DNA from 3 places in the Moraxella sp. DOX410 genome. Region 2 is predicted to be linked to each of the others. Evidence: predicted binding sites of a transcription regulator. Region 2 holds the regulator's gene; each other region holds the start of a gene.
The links. The regulator PhoB, encoded in region 2, activates phosphate uptake and scavenging genes when phosphate is short. The targets are predictions, from matches to a motif close to TGTCATNAANCTGTCATAA.

Region 1 (8,057 bases), 410 kb from region 2:
CAATAGTAATGCAGATATCGCTAGAGGTAATATTGATAAGGTAAAAGTACGGCTCAACATAAAACATCCTTAAAAGTAAACACGAATAAATAATAAAAAAAATAATGACAATTGGCGAATTATAGTGTAAATGAGAATCGTTATCAATATTTATTTTACGTTGATTGTGCCGAGAAGTTTAGGCAAAAAAATACCCCGCAGCAGCAAAGTAGCGAGGTATTGTGATTGACTAAATGACGCGCAGATCGCCTAATAACAAAATAACCTAGCCGAATTTACCCGTGATGTATTCTTCAGTTTCTTTACGGTCTGGGTTTGTGAACATTTTATCAGTATCCCCCATTTCCATCATTTCGCCCAAGTACATAAACGCGGTATAGTCAGACACCCGTGCCGCTTGCTGCATGTTGTGAGTGACGATGGCGATGGTGTAATCATTTTTTAAATCTGAAATCAAATCTTCAATTGAGCCTGTTGAGATAGGGTCAAGTGCCGAGGTGGGTTCGTCTAGTAGCAATACTTCAGGACGGGTTGCCACACCGCGGGCGATACACAGACGCTGCTGCTGACCACCCGACAATGACAGACCCGATGCTTTAAGTTTATCTTTGACTTCAGTCCACAGTGCCGATTTTTTGAGCGCCCATTCAACGCGCTCGTCTAGTTCAGCGCGGCTTAAGCTTTCGTACAGACGCACACCAAATGCCACGTTGTCATAAATTGACATCGGAAATGGCGTTGGTTTTTGGAATACCATACCCACGCGAGCACGCAGCAAGTTGACGTCCACCGATTTATCCAAGATGTTTTGTCCATCTAGGTTGATTTCCCCCGTGGCACTCATGCCGGGATATAGGTCATACATACGGTTGAAAGTACGCAGTAACGTTGATTTACCACAGCCTGAAGGTCCGATAAACGCGGTAACTTTTTTGTCAGCGATATCGATGTTGATATTTTTAAGGGCTAAAAATTTACCGTAATAAAAATCTAAATTACGAATTTGCATTTTTGCGGTCATGATGAATACCTTAATAAAATTTGTTTGATACTAGCAAATAGCTTTAATCTTCTATTGATCATCAATGTGATGATTGCTCTTTACCACTTAGCGCACGTGCCAAAATATTCAATGTTAATACCGCCAAGGTGATGAGTAACGCACCTGCCCAAGCCAATTGGTTTGAAATAGGGTATGGTTGGCTGGCGTATTGATAAATCACGTTTGGTAAGTTGGCAATGGGTTGACCCATATCGGTACTAAAGAATTGGTTATTAAGCGCGGTAAATAGTAAGGGTGCAGTCTCACCCGAGATACGCGCAAATGCCAGTAAGATACCTGTTAATACCCCAGTTTTGGCAGCACGTAAAGTAACCGATGTTACCAGTTTCCATTTTGGCGTCCCTAACGCATAAGCCGCTTCACGCAATGTATTGGGGATTAGACGCAGCATATTTTCAGTGGTACGTACCACCACAGGAATAACCAATAGCGCTAAAGCCATTGCACCTGCCCAACCTGAGAAGTTACGGCCTTGTACCATCAACGCAAAAATAAATAGACCAATCACAATGGAGGGTGCGGATAGCAAAATGTCGTTCATAAAACGGGTGACTTTACCAAGCCAGCTGTTTTCGGCAAATTCAGCAAGATAAATACCTGCCATCACACCAATCGGTGTGCCGACTACAAGCCCTAATCCTGTCACCATGATTGAGCCGATAATCGCATTGCGAAGACCGCCAATTTCGTTTGGCGATGGGGTGTCTTGAGTAAAAATGGGCATGGTCAATAACGCATGCGAGCCTGATAAAAACAATTTGAATAAAATTAAACCTAAGAAGGTCAAGCCAAATACAATGGACAAACCGGCAAATATCAGTCCTAAAGCATTGCTTAGACGGCGGCGTTTGTAAATGGCGTTATTACGATTCATGTTGATAGTAGTCATAGTATTTCCCAGCGTCCTTATTTCGTACCCGCATTTTTATCCATACGACTGAGCATCAATTTTGAAATCACCAGTACAATAAAGGTAATGATAAATAGTAAGAAACCTAAATGTAATAGCGATGATTGGTGCAAGCCTTCAGACTCTGCAAATTCATTTGCCAATGCCGAAGTGATTGACACCCCTGACTGGAACAAACTTGGACTGACGTTATAAGCGTTACCAATAACAAAGGTGACTGCCATCGTTTCACCCAATGCGCGACCCAATCCCAAAATGATACCGCCCATCACACCGGCTTTGGTATAAGGCAACACCACGTATCGCATCACTTCCCAAGTGGTTGAACCCAAACCATAGGCAGATTCTTTAAGCATTTTTGGCGTAATGGAGAAAACATCACGCATGACCGATGCAATAAACGGGATAATCATGACTGCCAAAATCAAACTTGCGGTGAACAGACCAATACCCATCGGCGCACCTTGGAATAAACGACCCACATAAGGCACATCACCCAAATGGTCAATCAGCCAGGGCTGGATATGTTCTGAAAACCAAGGCGCAAATACGAAAAATCCCCACATACCATAGATAATTGAAGGGATACCTGCTAACAACTCAATGGCAATACCCAAAGGACGTTTTAAAAAATTGGGGCAAAGCTCTGTCAAAAACATGGCAATACCAAAACTTACAGGAACCGCAATCAAAATGGCAATGACAGAAGTCACTAGCGTCCCATAGATTGGTGCGAGTGCGCCGTATACATCCATCCCTGTATCCCAGTCTTTACTGGTGTAGAAGTTAATGCCAAACGCTTTCATACTTGGCAATGCGCCAAGAAATAGTGAGATTAAGATACCACCTAACAACAACAGCACGATAAACGCAAAAAGACGAGTCGCGTTGACAAACAACCAGTCTAATTGTTTTTGCTTTGCGAGTTTTGCGTGTAAATCCGACATAAGAACCCAGCCATCAAAAAATAGTTTTAGTTTACTAATTCTAGAAATTTGAAAAAAAAACGTAGAGCATTAACTAGTTTATTGCTCTACGTATCGTTTGACATGCCTAACCCTGTTAACTGTTAACCATCATCATGAGATTATTTTGCCGCTGACGCAGTTGCTGTGGCAGCATCTGAGCTAAATAGTGGCTTACCATCAGCCCCTACAACTTTTTTCCACTCGTCACGGAAGATAGCTTTGCTTTCTGCTGAGAATGGTACAAAGTCCAAGGATTTTGCTAGCTCATCACCGCTTGAATACGCCCAGTCAAAGAATTTAAGGGTATTTTTGACGTTTTCTGGGTTGGTTGGTTTAGTATGGATTAAGATGAATGTTGCCGCAGAGATTGGCCAGGCATTTGGGTCTGCTTGGTTAGTCAATACGATGTTAAAGCCTGGTGTACCTTTCCAATCTGCATTACCTGCAGCGGCAAAGCTTTCAGCCGATGGTTGTACAAAGTTGCCCGCCGCGTTTTTAAGCTGTGTATGCGACATTTTGTTTTGTTTTGCGTAAGCGTACTCAACATAACCGATTGAGTTTTTGGCACGAGCGACGTTACTTGCCACGCCTTCGTTACCTTTACCACCTGCACCTGTCGCAGCGGTTGGCCATTTAATGGATTTATCTACACCTGGACCTGCTTTCCATTCTGGTGATACAGCCGCTAAGTAGCTTGCAAAGTTAAAGGTTGTACCTGAACCGTCAGAACGGAAAATCGTCGTGATTGGCGCATCTGGTAGTGTCACGCCTGGGTTTAATGCGGTAATCGCTGGGTCATTCCATTTAGTGATTTTACCCAAGTAAATATTGGCAAGGGTGGCACCGTCTAGTTTTAATTGACCTGGTGCAACACCATCGATATTAACAACCGGTACAACTCCACCGATAACGGTTGGGAACTGGATTAAACCGCTTTTATCCAACTCTTCTTTGCTTAAAGGCGCATCCGACGCACCAAAGTCAACGGTATTGGCTTGGATTTGTTTGATACCACCTGATGAACCGATTGATTGGTAGTTCACTTGACCGCCAGTGGCGTTCTTGAACTCACCTGCCCATTTAGCATAGATAGGTTGTGGGAAAGAGGCGCCTGCACCTGTGATGGTAAATACGGCGTTTTTGTCGCTACCTGCCGCGCCTGTCGCAGTGCTTGACGTTGCTGAGGCACCCGCTGCTTGATTGTCTGCTTGTTTGTTGCCACAAGCGGTTAACGCTAAGGTCGATGCTACGACAACACTTAATAATGAATAACGCATGGATAGCTCCTAAAAACGTTTTTTGAGTTTACGATGAAACTGCCTGAATGAAATAAATGTCACCAACGGTACGATTTAACTTTTCTGGTTATTTTCACTATGATAGCTCAATGCTGATATAACTCACAGCTGACCGATTTAACTGTCATGATAATAACCATATTTCGGTTTGTATAAAAATTGTGTATATGATTACAAAGAAATGTGACAGTATCATGACAGTTTAATGGCTGACGGATGGCACACGCTGCTATAGGTGAGACGCGATAAGGGGATTTAAGATTTAACTCGCTTATCGATTCACAAAGCCTTGAGCAGCTTTACAACCTTTAGCGGTGAATGAGAAGTGAAAAGGTGAAAAAATTAACAAGTTGAAAAGTTATCAATAATTTAACAATTTAAGACTATAAAACCCAATGGCAGTCGCAACCAAGGTTAAAAACACATGGATGCCAATCAAGCCTAAACCTTGCACTACCTTGCCGCTATTCAACAAAGTAAACACTTCGGCACTAAACGTACTAAACGTTGTTAGTCCCCCCAAAAAACCTGTGGTGATAAACAGTCGTAAGTTTGGGTGCATCTTTTGGGTAAGTATCAAGGCAAATCCCATCAACAGCCCGCCTAATACATTGGCAGATAGTGTGCCATAGGGCAACCAAGAATGTACGCTGTTGATTCTCGATAACCACCAGCGCAGCATTGCCCCAAATGCAGCCCCCAGTCCTATCCACAGCCATGGCATCTTCAAGTCCTTATAGATGGTTATGGGTTAGCTGGATTGACAGCAGGCAGCATTGTCATGTCCCAACGCGGCAAGCAGCTAACCGCTAGCTCATCGTGTTGGCCGGCGTTCAAGCGCTGCCACCCGGCGAAGGCAATCATGGCGCCATTGTCAGTACACAGGGCAGGCGGTGCATAATGCACGGTGGCGTTGATTTTGGCTAATGCCTCAGCTAGCGATTCTCGTAGTTGTTGATTGGCACTCACCCCGCCTGCGATTACTAAGCGTCTCATGCCTGTTTGCTGCAAGGCTTTAACGCATTTTTTCACCAACGTATCGACCATCGCATATTGAAAACTTGCCGCAATATCGGCGCGCGTCTGGGCATGCTCAGGATTATGGCTATCGGTTGGATGGTCTTTAATCAAATTATGCACGGCGGTTTTCATACCACTAAAAGAAAAATCCAATCCTTTGCCGAGCATCGGGCGCGGTAATTCATAGGCTAATGGATTGCCTGTTTGCGCCAAGCGGGCAATATTAGGTCCACCAGGATAAGGTAACTCTAGCATTTTAGCGGCTTTATCAAAGCACTCACCTGCGGCATCGTCAATAGATTCACCTAATATTTCATATTGCCCGATGCCTTTGACCGCCACTAACATAGTATGTCCACCCGACACGAGCAACGCGACAAACGGAAAATCGGGCGGATTGGCGCCTAATAGCGGCGCGAGTAAATGTCCTTCCATGTGATGTACACCAATCGCAGGAATATCAAGCGCCATCGCCAAACTGCGCCCAAACAATGCCCCTGTCATCAACGCGCCCACCAGTCCAGGACCTTTGGTAAAGGCAATGGCATCGATATCGGTTTTTTTGAGTTGGCAGTCATCAAGCAGTTGCTGCAACAAGGGCACTAATTTACGGATGTGATCGCGGCTTGCAAGTTCAGGGACTACCCCACCATATGTCGCATGTAGCGCGATTTGACTATATAGCACTTGCCCGACCAAACCTTGATTGGGTTGGTGACGTTGGTCACTATCAAAAATGGCTAATCCCGTTTCATCGCAGGATGTTTCCAGTCCTAGCACACGCATGGTATTTCCTTAAACGATAAATAAACGTCAATATACCGATGGCAACTTAGTTATTTTTTGCCATCATTGATAATTTTGACAGGAATGGTTAACCCTTTGGCAAAGGGCTCGGCAAAGACATAAGTGTATTGACTCGGGGCAATTTGCTGGGTGGTATGGATGACAAACGCGCTGTTCTTGCCGGCTGTGAGTTCATGTGACACATAGGCAGTCCCCAGCTGGTCGAGCACTTTGGATAAGACTTCATTGACTGCCATACCCACCGTTAAGTTGTAGCGGGAGGTTTCATTATCCACATGATACATCTCGGCATAGGCTTTGACAGGCTCACTATCGAGCGCAAAGGGATATTTAAAGCTAGCCTTATCGACTGGCTTAACGCCCGAATCCACCAATGCCCAGTTGATTTGTTTGGGCGCACCGTTTTGGGCGGCTTGGGGGGATACGGTACTGGCAGCAGCTACACTGGCAACGTGATGTGGACTCTGAATACTAGCTACTGTGGCACTTGCTGTGCTGTTTTGCTGTGGCTTGTTATCACTGGCAGGTTGACAAGCCGAGAGTAACACCCCACCTATCAGCAAACTTGATATCATAACTGCTTGTTTCATTGGCACGCCTCCAATATATCCAAACTCTTTGTCTAGCTTAGCCTAGCTTAGGCAGTGACGCCCCCATTACTGATGGGCTGATAAGACAGATGACGATTGATGCGTTTTTCAGCCAATCGAAACATCCCAATCAATAGCCAAGACAATAACAAATAAATGATACCTGAGGCAAAGAACAATTCAAAAACAGTATAAGTTTTTGACATAATCGTCGTTGCCACACCGGTGATATCCATCAAAGTGATGGTCGATGCCAGCGCACTGCCTTTGAGCATAAAAATCACTTCATTGCCATAAGCCGGCAGCATGATGCCAAAGGCGCGAGGAAAAATAATTCGGCGCAATTTTTGGCTATATGACATGCCGATGGCGTCGGCAGCTTCATTCTCGCCTTTGGGTATTGACTTGATAGCACCGCGGATGATTTCGGCAATATAAGCTGCCGTATTGAGGGTAAAAGCGATGATAGCGCACCAAAATGGGCTCGCTAACACACCCGATTTCCACAGCACGGACTCCGTCACCCATTTAAATTGTGACAATCCATAATAAATCAAAAAGATTTGCACCAGTAGCGGCGTACCCCGAAAAAAGAAAATATACGCAAACGGCAATGCCTGTACCCAAGGTTTTTTCGACAGCCTAGCCAAGGCTAGCGGCACTGCCAATATAAACCCCAATAAACCCGACAACACCACAAGCTCAATGGTGATAATACTACCTTGCAGCAGTTTTGGGATACTATCAATAATAATTTGCCAATTCCAGTTCATTGATGAATCCCCTATTTTGCCATGCCAATTTTTTGTAGGCGTTTTGCATAACGCTCTGCTGGGTTATTGACCCATTCTAACCACATAATCACACCGGTGATGATGACGGTCAGACTCAAGTACAACAATGCTGCTGCCATATAAAAAGTAAACGGGCTTTGCGTGGAAGTCGCTGCCGTTTTGGCGTGGCGCATGATATCTTCAAGCCCGACCACAGAAACCAACGCGGTATCTTTGAGCAGTACCAAAAACAAATTACCCAGTCCTGGCAGTGCAATACGCCAGACTTGTGGCAACGTCACTCGCCAAAGGATTTGAAATTTTTTCATGCCAATCGCTTGCGCCGCTTCGGCTTGACCTTTTGGAATCTCTTGAAATGCCATACGAAAAGTTTCGGTCGCATACGCACCAAATGCCACAGACAGCGCCGTAACCCCCGCCCAAAACGGACTGACATCCACATATCCCGTATTGCCAAATTGCGATAGAATAAGCCCCATCAACATCGAGCCGCCAAAGTAAATAAACATGACTGACAGCAGTTCTGGAATACCACGGATAATCGTGGTGTAAGCGGTGGCGATGGCGTTGAGCACTTTAAACCGTGACATCTTAGCAGTCGCGCCCA
Region 2 (8,057 bases):
TGGTACAACCGTTCAAACTAAAGACATGAACGTACAATAATTAGCTATTAAATATAAAAAGCTACCCTCGTTGGTAGCTTTTTTTATTTTTATTATCAGCTATAAACTCAACTTAGATAAATTTAATCTATTTTTAATGATAAGATGTTATACTACCGCGTGTTTTAATTTCCCTTCCTAGCCGAATTTTCAAGAGCTATTTTTTTATGTCAGATTCAATCAAAAATCTTCGCAATATTGCGATTATTGCCCACGTTGACCATGGTAAAACTACTTTAGTCGATAAACTGTTACAACAATCAGGTACTTTTGGTGAGCGTGCCGCAGAAGTTGAACGTGTCATGGACTCTAACGCATTAGAGCAAGAGCGTGGTATTACCATTTTAGCCAAAAATACGGCGATCAAATGGACCAATCCTAAAGACGGCGTTGAATACCGTATTAACATCGTCGACACCCCCGGTCACGCCGACTTCGGTGGTGAAGTTGAACGTGTGATGTCGATGGTTGACTGTGTGTTGTTATTAGTTGATGCCGTTGATGGTCCTATGCCACAAACCCGTTTTGTGACCTCAAAAGCATTTGCCCGTGGCTTAAAGCCAATCGTGGTGATTAATAAAATTGACAAACCAAGCGCACGTCCAGACTGGGTCATGGATCAGGTGTTTGATTTGTTTGATAATTTGGGTGCGACAGATGAGCAGCTAGATTTTCCCATCGTTTATACCTCTGCAATGAATGGTATTGCAGGGTTAGCGCCTGACGAGCTTGCAGAAGATATGCAGCCATTGTTTGAAACCATCGTTAATGTTGTTGAGCCACCACAGGTGGATACGGACGGTCCATTCCGTATGCAGATTTCAAGCCTTGATTATGATAACTTCAAAGGTTTGATTGGTATCGGTCGTATTCAGCGTGGGTCAGTTAAAACCAATACACCTGTAACGATTGTTGATAAAGAAGGTAATAAACGTAACGGCCGTATCCTACAAATCATGGGTTACCATGGTCTTGACCGTATCGAAGTACCTATGGCACAGGCAGGTGATATCGTCTGTATCACGGGTATCGATGCGTTAAATATTTCTGATACAATCTGTGATCCACAAAATGTAGAAGCCTTACCACCGCTAAGTGTCGATGAGCCAACCGTATCGATGACTTTCCAAGTGAACAACTCACCATTCGCGGGTAAAGAAGGTAAATTCGTGACGTCACGCAATATTCGTGAGCGCCTAGAACGTGAGTTAATTCATAACGTGGCACTTCGCGTAGAAGATACCGACAGTCCTGATAAATTTAAAGTCTCAGGTCGTGGGGAACTTCACTTATCTGTATTGATTGAGAATATGCGCCGTGAAGGTTTTGAGCTGGGTGTGTCACGTCCAGAAGTAATTGTTCGTGAAATCGAGGGTGAGAAACAAGAGCCGTTTGAAAATGTGATTTTTGACGTTGAAGAACAGCACCAAGGCGCGGTAATGGAGCAAATGGGCTACCGTAAAGGCGAATTGACCAATATGGAAGTTGACGGTAAAGGTCGTATCCGTATTGAAGCGGTAGTACCGTCACGTGGTTTAATCGGTTTTCGCTCTGAGTTCTTAACCATTACCTCAGGTACCGGTATCATGACCTCAAGTTTCTCACATTATGGTCCTGTGAAAACAGGCGATGTGGCAAAACGCCAAAATGGGGTGTTGATTTCTATGGTGAATGGTACTGTATTGGGCTATGCGCTATTTAACCTTCAAGAACGCGGTCGTATGTTTGTATCGCCACAAACTGAAGTCTATGAAGGTATGATTGTCGGTCAAAACTCACGTAGCGATGACATGGTAGTCAATCCAACCAAAGCAAAACAGTTGACGAACGTGCGCGCCAGTGGTACCGATGATGCGATTATTTTAACGCCGCCAATCATTTTCACCCTTGAACAAGCGCTTGAATTTATTGAAGATGATGAGCTGGTTGAGGTGACACCAAAATCAATTCGTCTACGCAAAAAATACTTGACTGAAAATGAGCGTAAACGTAACGGTCGTAAATAATAGCGAATCTACGCGATAAAAATTTTGAAAAAGCCTAACATTTATTTACAAAAAGCTTGTACCTGTTACAAGCTTTTTTAATTTAATCTACACACTGGCAAAGCAAAGGTTTAAAATTTTATACAATTCCTTATGATAATAAGGGCTTTTTAGTCAACGATTGTAGCAATTATTTTGAAAGTAGGAGAAGTTATATGAGTATGATGTCAGAATTTAAAGAGTTTGCCCTCAAAGGCAATGTGATGGATTTGGCAGTGGGTGTCATCATCGGCGGCGCATTTGGTAAAATCACCACGTCGTTGGTAGAAGATATTATTATGCCGATTATCTCTGCGATTATGGGCGGCAGAATCGACTTTACCAATATGTTTGTGGTGTTAGGTGATGTACCTGCAGGCACCGCTATGACGTATGATGCGCTCAAAAAAGCGGGTGTGCCTGTATTTGCATATGGTAATTTTGTCACCATCTTAATCAACTTTATTATTTTGGCATTTATCATTTTTATGTTGGTGAAAGCTATGAACCGCCTACGCCGTCAAAGCGAAGCACAAGAAGCGGCTGCACCAGAACCTTCAGAAGAAGTACTATTGCTGCGTGAAATCAGCAGTAAATTAAGCAAATAACGGTTTGTAAAAAAGCTGATAGATTAAAATTTCAGCCCATGTTATTTATAAATGAAAAAAAGCCTCCATGATAACTGGGGGCTTTTTATTGATTGCTAGTCAATCTACCTTTTTTATCTATACATATTCATCAGCTAATGACAGTAAGGCAAGTTATGACAAAGCAGGTAATCGTGCTTGGTGCAGGGGTGGTGGGTGTCACCACTGCTTGGCAGCTTCGACAAGCAGGGTTTGAGGTAACGGTAATCGAGCGCGAAAGTAGCGCGGCATTGTCAACATCGTTTGCCAATGGTGGGCAAATATCTGTGTCACATGCTACGCCTTGGGCAAATCCTGATACACCCTATAAAGCGCTAAAATGGTTATTTCGAGAAGATGCGCCATTGTTGTTTCGCTGGCGTCGGTTGTTGGGTTTGCCGGGCAACGCGGGACAAGATGCAGCCCCTGATATGGCGCTGTGGCGATGGGGTTGGCAGTTTTTGCAGCAGTGTAATGCGAAAAGTGCCGATGCTAATTTGGTGCAGATGGTCAATTTAGGATTATATTCTCGGCAAGTACTCGGCGAAGTCAGGGCGCAAACGGGCATTGATTATGACTGTTTGACACGCGGTATTATGCATTTTTATACCGATCATGCTGAGTTTCAAGCAGCGATAGCACCCACTAAACGGATGCAGCAATTGGGTTGTGATCGGCAAGTAATTAGTGTGGATAAAGCGATAGAATTAGAGCCTGCGTTAACTGGTATTGGCAAAGAATTGGTTGGGGCGACTTATACGGCACTTGATGAATCAGGGGATGCGCAAAAATTCACCCATCGCTTGGCCGCACTTTGTCAACAGCAAGGGGTAACATTTTTATTTAATACTGCCATCAAACGACTTATTTATCATAACCAACACATTGACGGTGTGGAAGTAATGTCCGTTGATAGCAGAGATAATGCCGCTTTGCCAGCGCAGTCACAGATACTGTCTGCGGATGCTTATGTACTGGCGTTAGGGAGTTATAGTCCTGCCTTAGTCAAAGATTTGGGTATCAATCTACCCATCTATCCTGCCAAAGGCTATTCAGCCACGTACCCCGTGTTGCGACCCGATGAGACACCTTATGTGAGCTTGATTGATGATGAGTTTAAACTGGTATACTCGCGCTTAGGCGATCGCTTGCGAGTAGCAGGAACGGCTGAATTTAACGGTTTTAACCTTGAGCTAAATCCCGTTCGTTGCCAAGCCATTACGCGGCGGGTAAGAGAGGTGTTTGGGGATGCGGTAGATTTGACTCAGCCAAATTATTGGACAGGGCTGCGACCGATGACACCGTCAAATGTGCCAATTATCGGTCGCGCGGTCAATCGCCACGGACGTATTGATAATTTGTATCTCAACACCGGACATGGCACTTTGGGCTGGACGCACTCGAACGGCTCAGCAAAAGCGATTGCTGATATCATGCAAGGGCGTCAGCCACAAGTAAATTTTAACTTTGTGGGCATGCAGGATTAAGGGATTGGGTTGGAATACTGGCGGATTTTGGAAAGGTCACAGTAAAGGTCGAGCCTTTGCCAACCGTGGAGGTGATATCAAGGGTGGCATGGTGCTGATATAAGACATGCTTGACAATCGCTAGCCCCAAACCGGTACCCCCTGTGTCACGGCTTCGACCCGTGTCCACGCGATAAAAACGCTCGGTTAAGCGCTGAATATGGCGCTGCTCGATACCAATGCCATTGTCGGTCACGCTAAAACATACCCCCGCGTCACACTCATGCCAGCTAATACTAATCTCCCCACCTTTGGGGGTGTATTTCATGGCATTGGTAATCAGGTTACTGAGCGCACTTCGCAGATAATCTTCATAACCCAAAATATGTAACGTGCTGTCGATATGCAAATGAATCATATGGTCGTATGACTTGTTGTACATTTGCGCATCGTCAAACAATTGCATCAGCATTTTGGGAATATCAATGTCTTTGGGCTCAGCGGGCTTTTCATCGTTCTCTAGTCGAGATAATAACAGTAAGTCATTGATGATGTTATTCATGCGCTGACTTTGCTGCATCATCTGAGTAAACGCGCGAGCAATACGCGGATCTAAATCAGGCTGTTCACTCAAAGTCTCCACATACCCCATGATGACGGTAAGCGGCGTGCGAAGTTCATGCGAAACATTTGCCACAAAGTCTTTTCGCATCTGTTCTAAATGCTGAAAACGGGTGACATCATAAATCAGCAGTAATTTTTCTTGCCCAAATTTGGTAATCTTGCACTGCACATAGCGCTCGATATTAGACGGGTTATGGATACGCACACCATCTGGATAGTCTTCAATGTGGTGATAATATTGATGAAAAAGCGGGTTGCGAATAATGGTCAACACATTGCGACCTTGGTCGGGCGCTTTAAATTGAAAAAGCCGCTCGGCAGAGTTGTTCCACCATTCGATACAGTCATTTTTGTCAATCAGCATAATCGAGTCTTGCAATGCGCTTAGCGAGTCGCGCACTTTTTGCACCAGCGAAACGGTTTGCTGATGCGCCAATTTCTCTTGGCGATTGACTTGGTAGATATTGCTGGCAACGACACTAAGGTTGGACTCAAATGCAGGCGGCGGCTCATCGGGATTTTTGTTATACCATGCTTTAAAGCGTTGTATTGACCATAAAAAATATAGCTGATACAGGCACAGCCCTATCGCCAGTCCCCAACCCCAAAACCCTAATAGCCCGCCAATCAACAGCCCGGCAACCCCAGCTGTGACGACGGGTGAAATGCTCGCCCACATATTAATTTTTCTAGCATCCATTGAGAAAGCTTACTATAGCGAAGTTGGGATAAGTTGGCAAAAATTTCAATGCGATTAATAAGGCTATTGTTAGTCGATTTTATTAGAAAAGCGATAGCCTGTGCCACGTACAGTTTGGATATAGTCCGCAAACCCAAATGGCTCAAGCACTTTACGCAGGCGGCGGATATGCACGTCAATGGTACGATCTTCGACATACACATTGCCACCCCACACTTGATCGAGTAGCTGGGTGCGGGTATAAGCGCGCTCAGGATGACTCATAAAGAAAGCAAGTAGCCGATACTCTGTCGGTCCGATATCTACCGCTTTGTTATTGGCACTCACGCGCTGACTGGCAGGGTCTAGCGACAAGCCGCCTACGTCAATGGGTTTTTCGCCTGACAATGCGCTACTACGGCGCAATACCGCTTTGATACGGGAAACCAATTCACGGGTGGAAAACGGCTTGGTGATATAGTCATCTGCCCCAGCGTCAAGTCCTTGGACTTTGTTGTCCTCTTCGCCTTTGGCGGTGAGCATGATGATAGGAATTTCAGAGAGCATTTCATCTTTTTTCAGGCGGCGGCATAAATCAATGCCTGATAGCCCATTGGGTAACATCCAATCTAATAAGATAAGGTTGGGGCGATGATCTACCGCCAAATGATGGGCTTGAGAGACTTCTGAGGCTTGCAAACAATCAAATCCTGCCATCTCTAGTGTGGTTACGATCATTTCTCGAATGGCAGGCTCATCTTCCACTACCAAAATAGTTTCATTTTTCATAAATTTCTCAAGCGATAAAGTAAGCAACTGTTTACCAAAATAATTTTATGACAATAATATTACAATGCCCATATTACAACTTCAGAATATGACAAAAAAATGACAACGATAAGTTTTTAGAGGTTTTATTTGTGCTGTTGTAAAAAATTCGGCGTTTCACTCAATTTTTATTACTTAATATAGGTCGCATCACAGTTCAAAAATAAAATTTATCGGACCATCATTGCAACTGCTGACTTGCATATCTGCGCCAAATTCGCCTGTTTGCACAGCTGCATATTGCGTCTTGGCATACCCTACTATCTGGGCAAACAAAGCTTCGGCCGTGTCGGGTGCCATCGCAGGCTTAAAATCAGGACGTCTACCCGATTGGGTATTGGCAAGGAGGGTAAACTGCGACACTAACAGTAAGCCGCCATTAACCTCTTGCACATTTTTATCCATTTTGCCTAGCTCATTTTCAAATACGCGATAGGTGAGGATTTTATCAATCATTTTTTGCCCCATGGCGAGCGTATCATCATGCCCAAGGCCAAGGTAAACAAGTACGCCGTGTGCAATCTCGCCGACGATTTGTTGTGAGTGAGGCGCTTGGTTAACTGCTACTTTGGCAAATTTCACCCGTTGTAGTACTGCTTTCATGATTTTTCCTATCCGTCAGTTTGAGCGTAAGCGGCTTAACTTAACAGCTAGCTTGTCGCTTAACTCGTAGCCCAGTGTTTAATATACCGTGATTCTAAGGGGGATTTTGATTATAATAAGCCAACTTTAAAATGCCAATCTCGAGTAACTTATGACCTTGTTTACCACATTACAATCGCTTGTCCCACAACAAAAAATCAGTGAAATCGCAGGTCGTCTTGCCCAAAGCCGTCATCCGATGGTGAAAAAAACCTTTATTCGTACCTTTGCTTCGGTGTATGGCATCAAGCTAGAGGAATATGCGCGCGGTAGTTTTTCTCAGTATGACAGTTTTAATGATTTTTTTACCCGTGAGCTCAAAGACGGCGCGCGCAAGATTGATGATGACCCAGATGCGCTTATCTGTCCTGCAGATGGCATGATATCGCAATTGGGGCAAATCGATAAAGACCAAATCCTGCAAGCCAAAGGCAAATCGTATGAAGTTGGGCAATTGCTCGCGGATTATGAACTTGGTAAAGCCATGCAAGAGGGGAGTTTTGTCACCGTGTATTTGGCACCGACCAATTATCACCGCGTGCATATGCCGTTTGACGGTACCTTGGTAGAGACCATCTATGTGCCAGGACAGCTATTTTCGGTCAATAACGAGACCGCTGAAAACATTACCGATTTGTTCGCCCGTAACGAGCGCTGCGTGTGTGTGTTTGATACCGAATTTGGTAAAGCTTGCGTTGTGCTAGTCGGGGCGATGATTGTAGCAGGGATTGAAACAGTGGCCACAGGCAAAATCAAACGTAGCGATCGCGTGCAGCGTCAAACCCATCACATGACGCTGAAAAAAGGCGATGAACTTGGGCGGTTTTATTTGGGCTCAACGGCGATTGTGGTATTACCAAAATCAGCGGGCATGGCTTGGGGTGCAGGTCTTTATAATTCAGTGCCTGTGACAATGGGTCAACGTTTGGGTACTTTTTTGCAGTAAGCTGTCAAGGTATAGGCTAAAAAAGGTAGCAAAGGCTGCCTTTTTTATGCTGTGTTTTAGCCAATCTGCATGGTTGATTGCTCACATAAACTAAACGATAACGAAAAATATTTTAGGGAAATTTGTTTATAATAGCCGACTTATAATTTTTGCCTGCTTTTTTATTTAGACGCGCTTTTTTAT
Region 3 (8,057 bases), 1.1 Mb from region 2:
CATTGGTAAGGATACACGGCTTTCTGGCTATGTTATTGAAGCCTGTCTGCAAGCAGGATTTAACGCCGCAGGGGTGGATGTGCATATGCTAGGCACCATTCCAACCCCTGCCATCGCGCATTTGACCCGAAGTTTTCACGCCGATGCGGGCGTGGTGATATCCGCATCCCACAATCCTTTTTATGACAACGGTATCAAATTTTTCTCCAATGAAGGCAAAAAACTGTCAGATGACATTCAGCAAGCCATCAATGAAAAAATTGATGAAATCAAAGATATCAATGTCGTTATTGACACCCCAGAAGCGCTAGGCAAAAGTTATCGTGTGGAGGATGCCAAAGGTCGCTATATCGAGTTTTGTAAGGGCACTTTCCCCTATAATCTAAATTTAAATGCCCTAAAAATCGTCGTTGACTGTGCCAATGGGGCAGGATACAGCGTCGCACCCCGTGTATTACGTGAGTTAGGCGCAACCGTAATTGCGATTGGCGATAAACCCGATGGCATTAATATCAACGACAATGTCGGCTCTACCCATCCGGCAAACTTGCAACAAGCGGTGCTTGACCATGATGCCCAAGTGGGTATTGCCTTAGATGGCGATGGCGACCGTATCGTCATGGTCAATGAAAAAGGCGAGTTGGTTGATGGTGACGGCATTTTATATATTTTAGCCACCCAAGCAGAGCAACAAGTCGATGGCGTGGTAGGCACATTGATGACCAACATGGGTCTGCAATTGGCGTTTGACAAAGCCGGTATTGCCTTTGAGCGCGCCAAAGTTGGCGACCGCTATGTCATGCAAGGACTTGAGAAAAATGGCTGGGTACTGGGCGGTGAGTCATCGGGTCATATTTTAACGCTAGATAAAGCCAGTACGGGCGATGCGATTGTGGCAGGTTTGCAAGTGCTTGCGGTGATGGCACAGAGCAAACAATCATTATCAGAGCTGATGAAGGGTTATACGCAGCTACCACAAAAATTGGTCAATGTCAGATTGGTGCAAAAACAAGATCCCTACACCTTCCCAGAATTGGCAAATGCGTTTAAAGATGCCGAAGAAAAATTGACAGGACGGGGTCGTTTACTGATTCGTCAATCAGGTACAGAGCCATTGATTCGGGTAATGGTCGAAAGCGATGATGAGATTGAGTGTGATATGCTAGCCAATGAACTTGCTGAAAAAGTACGGCAAGTGATGGCGTAAAGTTGACATTTTATAAGGATAAAACATGAGTATTGATTTTACCAGTCAACGATTATCGTATGAGCAAGGCGAGCTTATCGAATCACACTTGCCAGAGCAGCCGTTTAGCTTACTACAAACTTGGGTGCAACAAGCAATTGATGCCAAGCAAGGGGAAGCGTATGCGTTTTCACTGGCGACTTGTGGCCGTGATAGGCAGCCAAGTGTGCGCACTTTACTGATGCGTGAAATTATCCAATTGGAAAACGCGGGCATTGGCCTCGTGTTTTATACCAATTATGACAGTGCCAAAGGCTGTGATTTGGCGACCAACCCCAATGCTGAAGCATTATTTTTTTGGCCAAGCCTAGAAAGACAAATCCGTCTTACCGGCGCTGTGCAAAAGGTTAGCCGTGAACAATCCGCGCAGTATTTTCATAGCCGCCCGCGTGATAGCCAATTAGCCGCTTGGGTCAGCGAGCCACAAAGCAGCGTGGTTGCTAGCCGCGAGGTAATGGAAGACAAATTTGCTCAATTAACTGTGCAGTATGGAGACAACCCAATTCCTTTACCAGAATTTTGGGGAGGCTATCTGCTGACGGTAGAAAAAATTGAATTTTGGCAGGGTAGAGCCAATCGTATGCACGACCGCATTGTTTATTCGCTAGCTGACGAGCAATGGGTGATGGAACGCTTATTACCTTAAACTACAAGCCATAAAAAACACGGTACTTTAAACCGTGTTTTTTATTTGATAAAACTTAGTTTTGCAGTGAACGCAGTAAACGCACAAATTCAATGTACATCCATACCAGTGTTGATAAGATACCAACGCTTAGTACCCATTCATAGCTTTCATCCACCCCTGCAGCATAAGCTCGCTCAACGCTATCAAAATCTAATAACAAGCTCAGTGATGCAATCACAATCACCAGCAAGCTAAAACCAATACCCACCACGCCACCGCTAAACAAATACGGCAGTGAGCTACCAAATAGGCTAAACCCGATTTGTACCAGATACACCAGCATAATAGCAATCACAGCAGACATCATCACAGAACGAAATTTTTGGGTGACTTTAATCACGCCACTGCGATAAAGCGCCAGCATCACTGCAGCGGTTACAAAAGTTGCGACCAACGCCGTCGGCGCAACTGTGGGAAACTTGATGCTAGCAAAGAGAGAAATCGCGCCAATCACGATGCCCTCTAAAATTGCATAAGGAATTGCCAGTGTTTTAGCTATGTGGGGTTTTGAGATAATTACCATACTCAATACAAAAGCCACCAAGATACTGGCTAAAGCCGCTACACTAACAAAACCTGAAGTGACGCCACTAGCTAGGCAATAGCCAAAAAATCCAACACCCGATAAGGTCGTCAAACCTAACAGAAAAGAGGTTTTTCGGATGACCCCTTTGACCGTCATCGGTGTCGTGCTAACCGCAAGTTCAGCGCGGGATATAATCGGATTTGCCATAAAAATTTGCTCCCAAGAGTTAAAAAATTTCAAAAGTTAACTAGATATCAATTACCTTAAATTAGCAAATAGCAGCGAGTTTGTATACCTAAACTGCACAACGAAGATTAGCAATTTTGTAATATAAAATACTGATTGGGCATAACGTGAGCCAGTAAGCTGTGATAAAATAGTTCAATCTTTATCAGTTAATTTTCTGCTATGACGTCCACACTTATTCCCAATCCTGCCTTTGGGCGTATCGGCATTATGGGTCGTGCCAACAAGCCAAGTGTCATTCAAAGTATCTACCAAATTTGTGACTTTTTTCATGAGCAAGGGTTGCCTTTATTAATTGACCATCAGACGGCACGGTTGCCGGCATTGAGTTTTGCACGTTTGGGCGAGATTGCTACTATTGAACGCAGTTTGCTCGGCGGTGCTTGTGATTTGGTCATTGTGGTCGGTGGTGATGGCTCGCTGCTACATGCCGCGCAAGTACTGGTCAAACACAAAGTGCCCGTAGTGGGGGTAAACCGCGGACGTTTAGGGTTTTTAACTGACATTTACCCTGATGATTTAAACGTAAAATTGACCAGTATTTTACAAGGTCATTATCAGCTTGAAGATCGATTCTTGTTAAAGATGGAAATCCGTCAAGGTGCGCATGTGATTTATGAAGATATGGCGCTAAATGACATTGTGCTGCATGCAGGAAAATCAGTGCATATGCTAGATTTTCATTTAAAAATTGATGGGCTGAATGTCTATCGTCAGCACAGTGATGGTCTGATTGCCTCCACACCGACGGGTTCCACCGCTTATGCACTATCAGGTGGCGGCCCGATTATTCATCCTAGTATGGATGCCATTTGTCTGGTGCCCATGCATCCACATACCTTATCAAGCCGCCCGATTGTGGTCAGCGGCAATAGCGAAATAAAAATCCGTATCCATAAAGATAACCGCACCCAGCCGATGGTGAGTGCAGATGGCAAACCGTCGGTGCCGCTCAACCAAAACCAGCGCTTAGTGATTCACAAGCATCCTAACAAACTTACACTATTACACCCACCTGGGGTGGATTTTTTTGAAGCTTGCCGTACCAAACTGGGTTGGAATAGTTACGCTGAAGAATTTAGTATGGATAATTAAATAAAAAAGCCACCTGAAGCATTCGGTGGCTTTTTTATGAAGAAATATACTAATTAATCAGCCCACTTGCCGAGCGTTTTGAGATGAATCCATCTGGAATTTGGTTGTGGTCGGCTTGCCAGCGCTGAAATGCCAATTTGGTATTGGTGCCTACGACGCCATCTGTGCCTTTAGTATCATAACCCATTGCCGTCAAATGCTGTTGCAGTTGGCGTACTTCATAAGTAGCAAGTGGCTGCTCATAGCGTGGCCAAGATTGCTGTAAGCCTGGCTGCCCGATAATGGCTTTGGCAAGTAAACTCACCCCCATGGCATAATTGGAGGAATTATTGTATACCTTAATAGCATCAAAATTTTTGGTTAATAAAATCGCAGGACCCTCTTTACCCGCAGGGAGCCACAATTCTGCCATCGCATCCATAGGCGCATTTGGGGTAATAAATTGAACACCTAAATTTTGCCAGTCTGCCATGGTTTTTTTGGTACTGACCTGGCGATAATCAAAACCATTCGGTAATCGTACCTCATAGTAAGAGCCCATGCCACGTTGCCAGCCGGCATTTTTAAGATAGCTTGCGGTAGAGGCTAACGCATCAGCGGTATGCCAAGGGTTACGATGACCATCACCATTGCCATCTACTGCTTCATCTAACCAAGTTTTGGGAATAAATTGGGTATGCCCCATGCCACCTGCCCAAGAGCCGCGCAGTTGCGACCAATCAATATCACCACGCTCAAGCAGCGACAACAGCGCGAGCAGCTGATCCTCTGCAAAACTGCGGCGGCGACCATCATATGCCAAGGTCGCCAAACTATTGACCAGTGAAGAGTTGCCTGTGCCTTGACCATAAGAAGATTCCATGCCCCAAATGGCAGTCACAATAGAGGCTGGCACACCATACTGATTTTCAATGCGATCAAGTAGGGCGCTTTGGCTGGCAAAATTGCGCTGACCGCCACTGACACGACCACTCGATGCGGCACCATCAATATATTCCCAAGGCATTTTGGCAAATTCAGGCTGTCCTTTATCCAGTGACACCACTTGTTCGCTGTAGTTGGCGCTTGACAGCAAGCGTTCAACATCAGCACGGGGGTAACCTTTTTGCACGGCGCGTTCAATAAAATCCGATTTCCACTGATAAAAGCTGCTGTATTGATTGGTTGGAACAGTCACAGGTGGCACGGGCGTGACTTTCGGGGGTGCCGTAATCACCACAGGGGCAGTCGGTAACGTACCTGGTAATTTTTGGGGTTGGGTTTGAATAGGTGCTGATGAACAAGCTGCCAACAATGCCGCCAAGCTGACAGGCAATGCCAGTTTTTGACCAGCAAAACGATGCGACAAGCAGAGCGATAAAGCGACGATAGACGACGAATATTTAACATACATAAAGCAATAACCTCAATTAATACAAGCCAAATGCGTACAAACATAACAACTGTGGTAAAAAAATTGAATATAGCACAAAAATAGGAAATTTTAATTGTTAAGGAATAATTGATATAAAAATACTACAAAAATTGCGGTAAAAGTATTTGCCAGATTTTGGCAGTTTTGCCAGCGTTTTTTGGAAAATAGGATTGATAATTGGGCAAAAAAGTTTATGATAATCGGTTTATAGTAGCTAATTTTGAGGAGTAACTATGCTAAAAGTCAATCAATATTTTGATGGCAATGTGGCATCAATCGGTTTTCAAACAGCCACCCTACCTGCGACCGTGGGTGTGATGAAAGTAGGCGAATACGAATTTGGCACAAGTCAATTTGAAACCATGACCGTCATTAGCGGGGCTATCTCAGCACTATTGCCAAACCAAACTGACTGGCAAACTTTTAAAGCCAATGAAACCTTTACTGTCGATGCCAACCAAAAATTCAAAGTCAAAATTGACGAAGAAACGGCTTATCTTTGCACCTACCAAGATAAATAATCAAGATAAATAAGTAATAAAAAAGCGATATCAAATCCATGATATCGCTTTTTTTTAGCCGAAAAATTTATTGAATACCGCCAAATTTTCCTGCATTAAAATCTAAGATGGCTTGACGGATTTCGGCTTGGCTATTCATCACAAAGGGTCCGTAACCCACCACCGGCTCATTAATCGGTTCACCACTCATCAGCAAGATTTTCGCTCCCGCTTTGCCCGCCGTTAAGCGTACAAAATCGTCGCCCGTCTCGCCACTTTCAATCTCAAAAGTGATTAATTGATTGGCGTGTGCTTGCTGGTCGTGATCGGCGTTGATGATCACATCGCCTTGCATCGACAATAACAACAAATTGTGAGTGCGAGAAATCGCGACTTCTATGGAGCGATTGGGTTCAATACTGATATCCCACAAGTTAATAGGGGTAAAAGTCGTGCCAATGCCGCGTGCCTTATTGTCACCCTGCTGAGGAGCTTGGGTATTGACAGTAGGGGTAAACTCCCCAGCAATTACCTTAATTTGTCCTGCATGCAGTCCTTCATCATCGTGCAGACTGACCACAGGCATGTCATCATTGGCAAGATGTTGGTATTTGGCAGGCGTGGCTTTATCTTTGGCAGGTAGATTGACCCAAAGCTGTACCATACTAAAATCACCGCCTGCTTGGCTAAATTCAGGGGAGTGAAATTCCTCATGAATCACGCCATTGCCTGCCGTCATCCATTGCACGTCACCTGTCTTAATAGTACCGCCACCGCCACTAGAATCACGGTGAGAGACTTCACCTGCATAGGCGATAGTTACCGTTTCAAACCCTTTGTGTGGATGTTGTCCGACACCGCGAGGGGCTTGAGCATTGGGTTCAAAATATTGTTTTGCTGCATAGTCGAGCATTAAAAAAGGGTCGGTGCGTTTATCACCCACCATGTGATTGAACATCGGGTTGACATGAAAACCATCACCCACCCAATGGGGGCGTGGGGCGGCATGAATTTTGTCGACTTGTCGGTAAGTCTTATTGCTATTTTGCTTGCTATTTTGCATGGCCATGATTTTTCTCCTTATTGATAGCTATAATATAGGAGCAAAAAGGCTATTTTCAATTATAAATTACATTATATTGGTTATTGTAAACATTAACTAATATAAAATATAAAAAAAAGCAAGGTTAATTGTTAACCTTGACTTTATAAATTATTTACTTATTTTTAATCATCAAGTTCTGACCAACGTGCCATTTTTTCAAGTAGCAAATCATCAATCTCGTTGAGTCGTTCACTGGCTTGGGTAGCGGCTGCCATATCGCTCACAAACCAGCTGCCATCAGCTAATTTGTCTTGAAGTTCAGCTTGCTCTTGCTCAAGTAGCGCGATTTCATCGGGGAGACTATCTAATTCACGCTGTTCTTTGTAGCTCAGCTTTTTCTTCACTGTATCAGTTTTTGGCGCATCAGTGTTAATGGCTTCTTTGGGCTTTGCTGTTGTCTTTTCTGATTTGTCCGCTTTGGGTTTAATCGCTTGTTCACGGGATTTTTGCGTCAAATAGTCTTGATAGCCGCCGACATATTCTTTGACAATACCATTGCCATCGCTATCTTCATCAAAAACCCAAGTTGATGTTACGACATTGTCCATAAAGGTACGGTCATGGCTAATCAGTAAGATAGTGCCATTAAAGCTATCGACGGCTTCTTCTAACAGCTCTAGGGTTGCCATATCTAAGTCGTTGGTCGGCTCATCAAGTACCAAGATATTTGCAGGTTTTAGTAGCTGTTTGGCTAGCAAAACGCGGTTACGCTCACCGCCTGACAAGGCTTTGACCGGTGTTCTGGCACGTTCTGGGGCAAATAAGAAATCTTGCAAATAGCCAATGATATGTTTCTTTTTACCCGCCACTTCTACAAAATCAGAACCTTCTGCGACGTTTTGTACCACGGTCGCTTCTAGATCAAGTTGGTCACGCAGTTGGTCAAGAAAGGCAATTTGTAGATTGGTGCCTAATTTTACTGAGCCAGATTTGGTGATATCAGGCTGCGGAATATCCGCTGTTTCTGAAAGCAGGGCATGAATGAGCGTGGATTTACCGACACCGTTTTTACCGATAATACCAATACGGTCACCACGCATGATGCTGGTGGTGAAATCTTTTACCAAGGTTTTATCGCCATAACCTAGATTGAGATGTTTGACATTGGCAACCAATTTGCCGCTGTTGTCGCCATCGTTCATGCTGATGTTAACTTGTCCGACTTGCTCACGGCGGGATTTACGTTCTTCACGCAGCGCCTTTAACGCGCGCACGCGACCTTCATTGCGGGTCCGGC

Region 1: the regulator PhoB is predicted to act here: its motif matches at 4,432-4,450, upstream of pstS (phosphate ABC transporter substrate-binding protein PstS).
Region 3: the regulator PhoB is predicted to act here: its motif matches at 2,817-2,835, upstream of RNZ41_RS05915 (NAD(+) kinase).

The regions. Positions count from the first base shown of each region.
Region 1 is NZ_CP135138.1:615,921-623,977, reverse strand. It holds gene efeO (iron uptake system protein EfeO) at 1-60, opposite strand, end outside; gene pstB (phosphate ABC transporter ATP-binding protein PstB) at 266-1,021, opposite strand; gene pstA (phosphate ABC transporter permease PstA) at 1,083-1,952, opposite strand; gene pstC (phosphate ABC transporter permease subunit PstC) at 1,970-2,920, opposite strand; gene pstS (phosphate ABC transporter substrate-binding protein PstS) at 3,061-4,218, opposite strand; gene crcB (fluoride efflux transporter CrcB) at 4,601-4,963, opposite strand; gene tsaD (tRNA (adenosine(37)-N6)-threonylcarbamoyltransferase complex transferase subunit TsaD) at 4,984-6,045, opposite strand; gene RNZ41_RS02855 (hypothetical protein) at 6,096-6,656, opposite strand; gene RNZ41_RS02850 (ABC transporter permease) at 6,704-7,429, opposite strand; gene RNZ41_RS02845 (ABC transporter permease) at 7,441-8,057, opposite strand, start outside.
Region 2 is NZ_CP135138.1:207,732-215,788, forward strand. It holds gene RNZ41_RS00960 (OmpA family protein) at 1-40, shown strand, start outside; gene typA (translational GTPase TypA) at 207-2,045, shown strand; gene mscL (large conductance mechanosensitive channel protein MscL) at 2,240-2,671, shown strand; gene RNZ41_RS00975 (D-amino acid dehydrogenase) at 2,827-4,176, shown strand; gene phoR (phosphate regulon sensor histidine kinase PhoR) at 4,151-5,479, opposite strand; gene phoB (phosphate regulon transcriptional regulator PhoB) at 5,549-6,247, opposite strand; gene dtd (D-aminoacyl-tRNA deacylase) at 6,437-6,889, opposite strand; gene asd (archaetidylserine decarboxylase) at 7,041-7,874, shown strand.
Region 3 is NZ_CP135138.1:1,334,260-1,342,316, reverse strand. It holds gene glmM (phosphoglucosamine mutase) at 1-1,207, shown strand, start outside; gene pdxH (pyridoxamine 5'-phosphate oxidase) at 1,233-1,892, shown strand; gene RNZ41_RS05920 (Bax inhibitor-1/YccA family protein) at 1,948-2,667, opposite strand; gene RNZ41_RS05915 (NAD(+) kinase) at 2,869-3,801, shown strand; gene RNZ41_RS05910 (lytic murein transglycosylase) at 3,851-5,194, opposite strand; gene ppnP (pyrimidine/purine nucleoside phosphorylase) at 5,449-5,736, shown strand; gene RNZ41_RS05900 (pirin family protein) at 5,804-6,784, opposite strand; gene RNZ41_RS05895 (ATP-binding cassette domain-containing protein) at 6,943-8,057, opposite strand, start outside.